2 linked regions of the Corallococcus sp. EGB genome follow. The protein of the gene in region 2 interacts with the protein of the main gene of each other region in a pairwise test. Links are inferred from orthologs where the notes say so. Each region holds a gene or a part of one and is shown on either strand. Other genes may lie near its edges. The genes, in order: rlmB and tsaE.

Region 1 (3,132 bases), 1.6 Mb from region 2 along the record:
GCCACCGTCCCGCGGCCGGCGATGGAGAAGACGTCTTCCACCGGCATCAGGAAGGGCTTGTCCGTCGCGCGCTGCGGCGTCGGGATGTAGCTGTCCACCGCCTCCATCAGCTTCAGGATGGCCGGCTCGCCGATGTCGCTGGTGTCACCCTCCAGCGCCTTCACCGCGGAGCCGGGGACGATGGGGATGGTGTCGCCCGGGAACTCGTACTTCTTCAGCAGGTCGCGCACCTCCATCTCCACGAGCTCGCGCAGCTCGGGGTCGTCCAGCAGGTCCACCTTGTTCAGGAAGACCACGATGTAGGGCACGCCCACCTGCCGCGCCAGCAGGATGTGCTCGCGCGTCTGCGGCATCGGGCCGTCCGCCGCCGACACCACCAGGATGGCGCCGTCCATCTGCGCCGCGCCCGTAATCATGTTCTTCACGTAGTCGGCGTGCCCCGGGCAGTCGACGTGCGCGTAGTGCCGGTTCTTCGTCTTGTACTCCACGTGCGCCGTGGAGATGGTGATGCCGCGCTCGCGCTCTTCCGGCGCCTTGTCAATCTGGTCGTACGCCAGGAACGTGGCGCCGCCCGTCTTCGCCAGCACCTTCGTGATGGCCGCCGTCAGCGACGTCTTGCCGTGGTCCACGTGCCCAATCGTTCCGATGTTCACGTGGGGCAGGCTGCGATCGAACTTTTCCTTGGACATGACACTCCTCGAAAAATGGAGCCCTGAACCAGGATTGAACTGGTGACCTCATCCTTACCAAGGATGCGCTCTGCCAACTGAGCTATCAGGGCTTGGCGATGCACTACAACGGTTGGAGCGGGAAATGGGATTCGAACCCACGACATTCAGCTTGGAAGGCTGACGCTCTACCAACTGAGCTATTCCCGCATTGCCGAGTGGAGAGAGGTGGATTCGAACCACCGTAGGCGTAGAGCCGGCAGATTTACAGTCTGCTCCCTTTGGCCGCTCGGGCATCTCTCCAGATATTCGCTTGTGGTCCTGCGCGCTGCTCTCTACACCATCTTGCTGCGTCCCGGGCCCTTATCCGCGGCCCGTCCTACCTGGCCGGCGGCGGGATTTGAACCCGCGACCTACTGATTACAAATCAGTTGCTCTACCGACTGAGCTACACCGGCATCCATCCAGCAACTGCCCCGCCCTACCTCATCCCGGGCGGACCGTCAACCACCCGGCAGCGACTTGAGAGGCGCGACCTTTTAGAAGCCCCCACTCTCCAAGTCAAGGAGATTGATCCGGGGTTTCAGCGGGAAGGACGGCCCCGCTGACGTGCGACTTCGTATAGCAGAATCGCGGCGGAAACCGACGCATTCAATGAACCGACCTGACCTCCCATGGGAATCCGGAGGCGGAAGTCGCAGTGCTTGAGGACGCCCTCCCTCACGCCCGCCCCCTCGGCGCCCACCACCAGCGCCAGGGGCCCGTCCAGACGGGCGCTCCACAGGGGCTCGGAGCCCTCCACGTCCGCGGCCGCGACCCAGAGGCCCGCTTCCTTCAGCTCCTCCAGGGCGCGGGAGATGTTGGTGACGCGCGCGATGGGGCAGTACTCGACGGCGCCCGCGGAGGCCTTGGCCACCGTGCCCGTCACCTGCACGGCCCGGTCCTTGGCGAAGACGACGCCGTGGGCCCCGAGCGCGTGGGCCGAGCGGATGATGGCGCCCAGGTTGTGCGGATCCTGGATGCCGTCCAGCACGACGACGAGCGCGGGCTGCCCCTTGGCCTTCGCGGCGTCGAGCACGTCCTCCAGCTCGACGTACTGGAAGCCGCGCAGCTCGGCGACCACGCCCTGGTGCACGCCGCCATCCGCCATCGCGGCCAGCCGCTCGCGGCCGACCTTCTCCACCCGGACGCCCGCGTCGCGCGCGCGGCTGAGCAGCTCGCCCGCGGCCTTGGCGCCGACCTGCCCGTCGACGATGAAGAGGCGCTCCACCGCGTCGGGGTGGGCACGCAGGGCTTCCAGCACGGGGTTGACACCATGGACGTAACGCGGGGCTTCGTGGCCGCCGCGTTCACCCCCAGAAGGCTTCGAGGAGCGCTCGCGCATGGGGACTACTGGACCTCCACGGGCAGCGAGAAGGACTTCTTCTGACGGGCGCAGATCTTCTCCGTGCAGATGAAGAAGGTCAGCGTGGCGTCCAGCGTGCCCTTGCCGGCGGACATCGCGGTGAAGGGGACCTCGAAGCGCGGATCCACGAACTGCTGGCCGGCGGCCTTCTTCGCCACGGACTGGTCACGCGTCAGCGTCTTCTGGGCGGGCGTCAGCTGCGTGCCCTTCAGCTCCAGCTTCAGCGGGGCTTCGTCGGAGACGTGGGCGCCGGGCTTCGACTTGATGGCGAGCATGAACGTGCCCTGCCCTCCCGCCTTCACCTGCGTCGACGTCCCCTCGGTGGTGACTTCGTAGAGGGTGGCGGGGTCCACGTCCTGGGCCAGCACCGGCGCGCCGACGAGCGTCAGCAGCAGGGGGGCCAGGGTCGTGAGGCGGCGGGAGCTGGGCATGGGTGTCTCCAGGAAGGCGGCGTTCGTATACCGGGGCTTCGGACGCTCGGGGAGCGCTTTCTCTTCTAACTCCGCGGCGCGCTCACCTTCACGGTGCCCTTGCGCCCCGGTGGCGGAGGCAGGGACTGGGGCGTCTCCAGGGCGGCGGTCCAGACGGGGGCGGCGCCGGCGACGAGGGCCTCCGCCCGCTGGATGATGGGCGTGGCCAGGTCCATCCCCGTCGCGGCCTCCATCTCCAGGAGCGCGGGCGAGCTGTTCACCTCGAAGACCTTGGGGTGCCCCTGGACGTCCAGGATGTCCACCGCGGCCACCTCCAGGCCCACGAGCCGGGCGACCTTCTCCGCCATGTCGCGATGGCTGGGGGACAGCGGCAGGGCCTCCAGCCGGGCGCCCCGGTTGAGCGTGTGCGAGAGACGGCCGGGACGCGGCTTGCGCAGCACCCCGGCGATGGCCTCGCCGCCCACCACGAGGACGCGCACGTCCTGGCCGGTGCTCCGCACGTACTCCTGCATGACGAGGTTGTGCCCCAGGCCGAGCACCGCCTCGAGCGCGGCCTCCAGCGACTGGAGGCTTTCGCAGACCATCACGCCGTGCTTCTCCTGGCCCTGGAGGAGCTTCACCAGCACGG
Region 2 (3,309 bases):
CGGAGGACAGCGCCTTCACCGTGGACGAGTCACGCCGGCTGCTCACCGCCGCGAAGGCGCTGGGACTCACGCCGCGGCTCCACGCGGATCAGCTCACCGCGTGCGGTGCGTCCGCCCTGGCCGCGGAGGTGGGCGCCGCCAGCGCGGACCACCTGGAGCAGGTGACGGACGAGGGCATCCGCGCGCTCGCCGCCGCGAACGTCACCGCCGTGCTCGTGCCCACCTCCACCCTCTTCCTGCGCATGCGCCCCTACGCGCCCGGCCGGAAGCTGCGCGATGCGGGCGTCAATATTGCTTTGGGTTCAAACGTGAATCCGGGCTCCTCCATGACGGAGAACCTGGCGTTGGTGCTGGGGCTCGCCTGCCTGGAGAACGGCCTGTCGGCCGCGGAGGCCTACTGGGCCGCCACGCGAGGCGCCGCGCAATGCTTGGGGTTGCAACGGCAGGGACGTCTGGCCGTGGGTGACGCAGGCGACCTGGTGCTGTTCGCCTGTAGCAGCTACCGGCACCTGCCTTATCATCTGGGTGTCAGTCACGCGCGAGTGGTGGTGAAGGGTGGACGTGTGGTGTTTCGCGCGCGAATGAATCACTGCCCCTGAGTGGGTGCCGCTGAACAGCTGGCATCAGACAAGGGGGCAAGAGGAACTTCCGTCGTGGGCCGGCCGTTGTAGAGATCAGCTGCCACCATGTGCCGATTATTTGGTTTCAGGAGTGCTGTTCCCGCTGCTGTCCACACCGCCCTGGTCACGGAGAGGAATTCCCTCCTCATCCAGTCGCGTGAGCACAAGGACGGCTGGGGTATCGCTTCATACGGAGTGGATGCCTCGCCGCTCGTCGCACATGGCGTGGGTCCCGCGCACAGCGACCCCGACTTCGAGCGTGTATCGAGCCAGGTCTCCGCGCGGACCGTCGTGGCGCACATCCGCCTGGCGAGCGTGGGGGCGGTGGAGCTGCGCAACTCCCACCCGTTCCACTACGGCCGCTGGTCCTTCGTGCACAACGGCACGCTGCGCGAGTTCGCGAAGCACAAGGCCGCCGTGGAAGCGCTCATCCACCCGGAGCTGCGCGTCAACATCAAGGGCACCACGGACAGCGAGCGCTGCTTCTATTTGTTCCTGTCGCGGCTGTCGGCGCGCGGGCCACTCGACGGCACGGTGAGCGTGGAGGCGCTGGCGCAGGCGCTCTCGGAGACGATGACGCTGGTGTCCACGCTGACGGACGTGCCGGGAAGCCGCGAGCCGAAGGACCGCTCCGCGATGAACTTCCTCGTCACGGACGGCGAGGCGATGGTGGCCACGCGCCGCAACCGCACGCTCTTCATCTCCTCCGGCATCAGCGGCTGCCCGGAAGCGCTGCGCGGACAGAGCACGCGCGTGCCGCTGCAGCAGTTCCTCGTCGCCAGCGAGTCGCTGTGCGGCGGGCCGCACTGGGTGCCCGTGGATGAAGAGGACGTGGTGGGCGTGGACTCGCGGCTCGTGTTCCACCGCTGGAAGGTGCAGACGCTGGCGGACGGCGTGCTGAACCCGCGGCAGGCAGCGCATCACGCCGCGGGCTGAGGGCTCAGCCCAGCCACGCGTCGAGCAAGGCAGCGGGACGCGCGCCGAAGGCCTCCACGTCGAGGCTCCGCGCGTCCTCACCCTCATGGCGGAGCGTGACGCGCAGGAAGTCGCGTGGCGCGGCCTGGGGGATGCGGTCCAGCCACTCCACCAGCATCGCGTGGTCGCCGCCCACCAGGTCCAGGAGCCCGGTGGCGTACAGCTCGTCGTAGTCCGTCAGGCGGTACAGGTCCGCGTGGTACAGCGGGATGCGGCCCGCATATGGGTACACGATGGCGAACGTGGGGCTGGCCACCTCGGACTGCGCGACGCCCGCCCCTTCCGCCACGCCGCGAACCAGGTGCGTCTTGCCCGCGCCCAGGTCGCCAATCAGCCCCACGAAGTCCCCCGGCTGGAGCAGCTGCCCCAGCTTCACGCCCAGCCGGTGCGTCTCCTCCGGAGACGGAGACACGAGCCGCCGCGAGCGCGTGGGCTGCTGCTCCGCGCCGCTCACCGCTCCCACCGCGTCCAGACGTGGCCCAGGCCCGGCAGCAGGTCCGTGGCGATGAGCCCCATCAGCCCGCGCTGCCGGGCCATCAGGTCGCCCGCGAGCCCGTGCGCGTAGACGGCCGTCCACGCGGCCTTGGGCAGCGGGATGCCCTGCGCGAGCAGCGCGCCGCACACGCCCGACAGCACGTCACCCGTGCCGCCGGTGGCCATGCCCGCGTTGCCCGTGGGGTTGATGAACACGCGCCCGCCCGCCTCCGCGATGAGCGTGCGCGAGCCCTTGAGCACCACCGTCACGTTGAGCGACGTGGCGAGGTTGAGCGCCACGCCCACGCGGTGCGCCTGCACGTCCTTCGTCGTCCGGCCCCACAGCCGCGCCATCTCTCCAGGGTGCGGCGTGAGCAGCACGGGCCCCCTGGCCTGCCGCAGCACCTTGAGGTCCTCCGCGACGGCGTTGAGCGCGTCCGCGTCCAGCACCGCGGGCACCTCCACCGCGGCCAGCAGGTCGCCAATCAGCGCGCCCGTCTCCGGCCCTCGGGGGATGCCCGGCCCCATCACCAGCGCGTCCTTGCCCTCCAGCGCGGACTTGAGGGCCTCCAGGTCGCCCTTCCCCAGCGGGCCCTCACCGGGCAGCGGAATGCCCATGATCTCCGGTGAGTGCGCCATCACCCACGTCAGCGCCTCCGGACGCGTTGCCACCGTGACGAGCCCCGCTCCGCTGCGCAGCGCGGCCAGGGCGACCATCGCCGCGGCGCCCGTCTTGCCCGGGCTGCCCGCCACCACCAGCACATGGCCGTAGGTGCCCTTGTGCGAATCCGCGCGGCGCTTGGGCAGGGCCTCGCGGGCATCCTTCTCCTCCACGCGGAACAGCTCCGCGCCGGACACCGCGCGCGAGGACTCGCCCCCCAGCCCGATATCCACCCGCCGCACGTCGCCGCACAGCGACGCGCCGGGCTCCAGCTCATGCGCGGGCTTCACGAAGCCGAAGGCCACCGTGACGTCCGCCTCCACGCACGGAGAGAAGGGCTCCGCCGTGTCGCTCTGGAGGCCGGACGGCACGTCCGCGGCCACCACCTTCGCCCCCGCGCGCCGCCACCGCGCCACGGTGCCAATGGCATCCGCGAACGCCCCCTCCGGCGCGCGCTTCAGGCCCGTGCCGAAGAGGGCATCCACCACCACGTCGCCCGGGCCCGCCTCCGGCAGCGCCTCGAAGGCGCGGGGCGACTCACCGAAGCCCTCCAGCGCCTGGAGGTTGCGCTTCGCCTCC

Evidence for each region.
Region 1: the proteins of tsaE (region 2) and rlmB interact in binary tests that used the Escherichia coli proteins (3 or more experiments, as listed by UniProt). The link is inferred for Corallococcus sp. EGB from one-to-one orthologs.

What each region holds. Positions count from the first base shown.
Region 1 is NZ_CP079946.1:5,891,010-5,894,141, forward strand. The notes cover bases 153-2,975. They hold rlmB (23S rRNA (guanosine(2251)-2'-O)-methyltransferase RlmB), read right to left. Parts: upstream 2,053-2,975; coding sequence 1,252-2,052; downstream 153-1,251. Other genes in these bases: tuf (elongation factor Tu), read right to left, coding at 153-689; KYK13_RS24210 (hypothetical protein), read right to left, coding at 2,058-2,504; KYK13_RS24215 (RimK family alpha-L-glutamate ligase), read right to left, coding at 2,570-2,975. Outside these bases: more of tuf, read right to left, coding at 1-152; more of KYK13_RS24215, read right to left, coding at 2,976-3,132. UniProt on the Escherichia coli protein: Specifically methylates the ribose of guanosine 2251 in 23S rRNA.
Region 2 is NZ_CP079946.1:4,309,265-4,312,573, reverse strand. What follows is about bases 310-3,309. They hold tsaE (tRNA (adenosine(37)-N6)-threonylcarbamoyltransferase complex ATPase subunit type 1 TsaE), read right to left. Parts: upstream 2,059-3,309; coding sequence 1,561-2,058; downstream 310-1,560. Other genes in these bases: KYK13_RS18190 (NAD(P)H-hydrate dehydratase), read right to left, coding at 2,046-3,309; KYK13_RS18200 (class II glutamine amidotransferase), read left to right, coding at 687-1,556; hutI (imidazolonepropionase), read left to right, coding at 310-599. Outside these bases: more of hutI, read left to right, coding at 1-309. UniProt on the Escherichia coli protein: Required for the formation of a threonylcarbamoyl group on adenosine at position 37 (t(6)A37) in tRNAs that read codons beginning with adenine.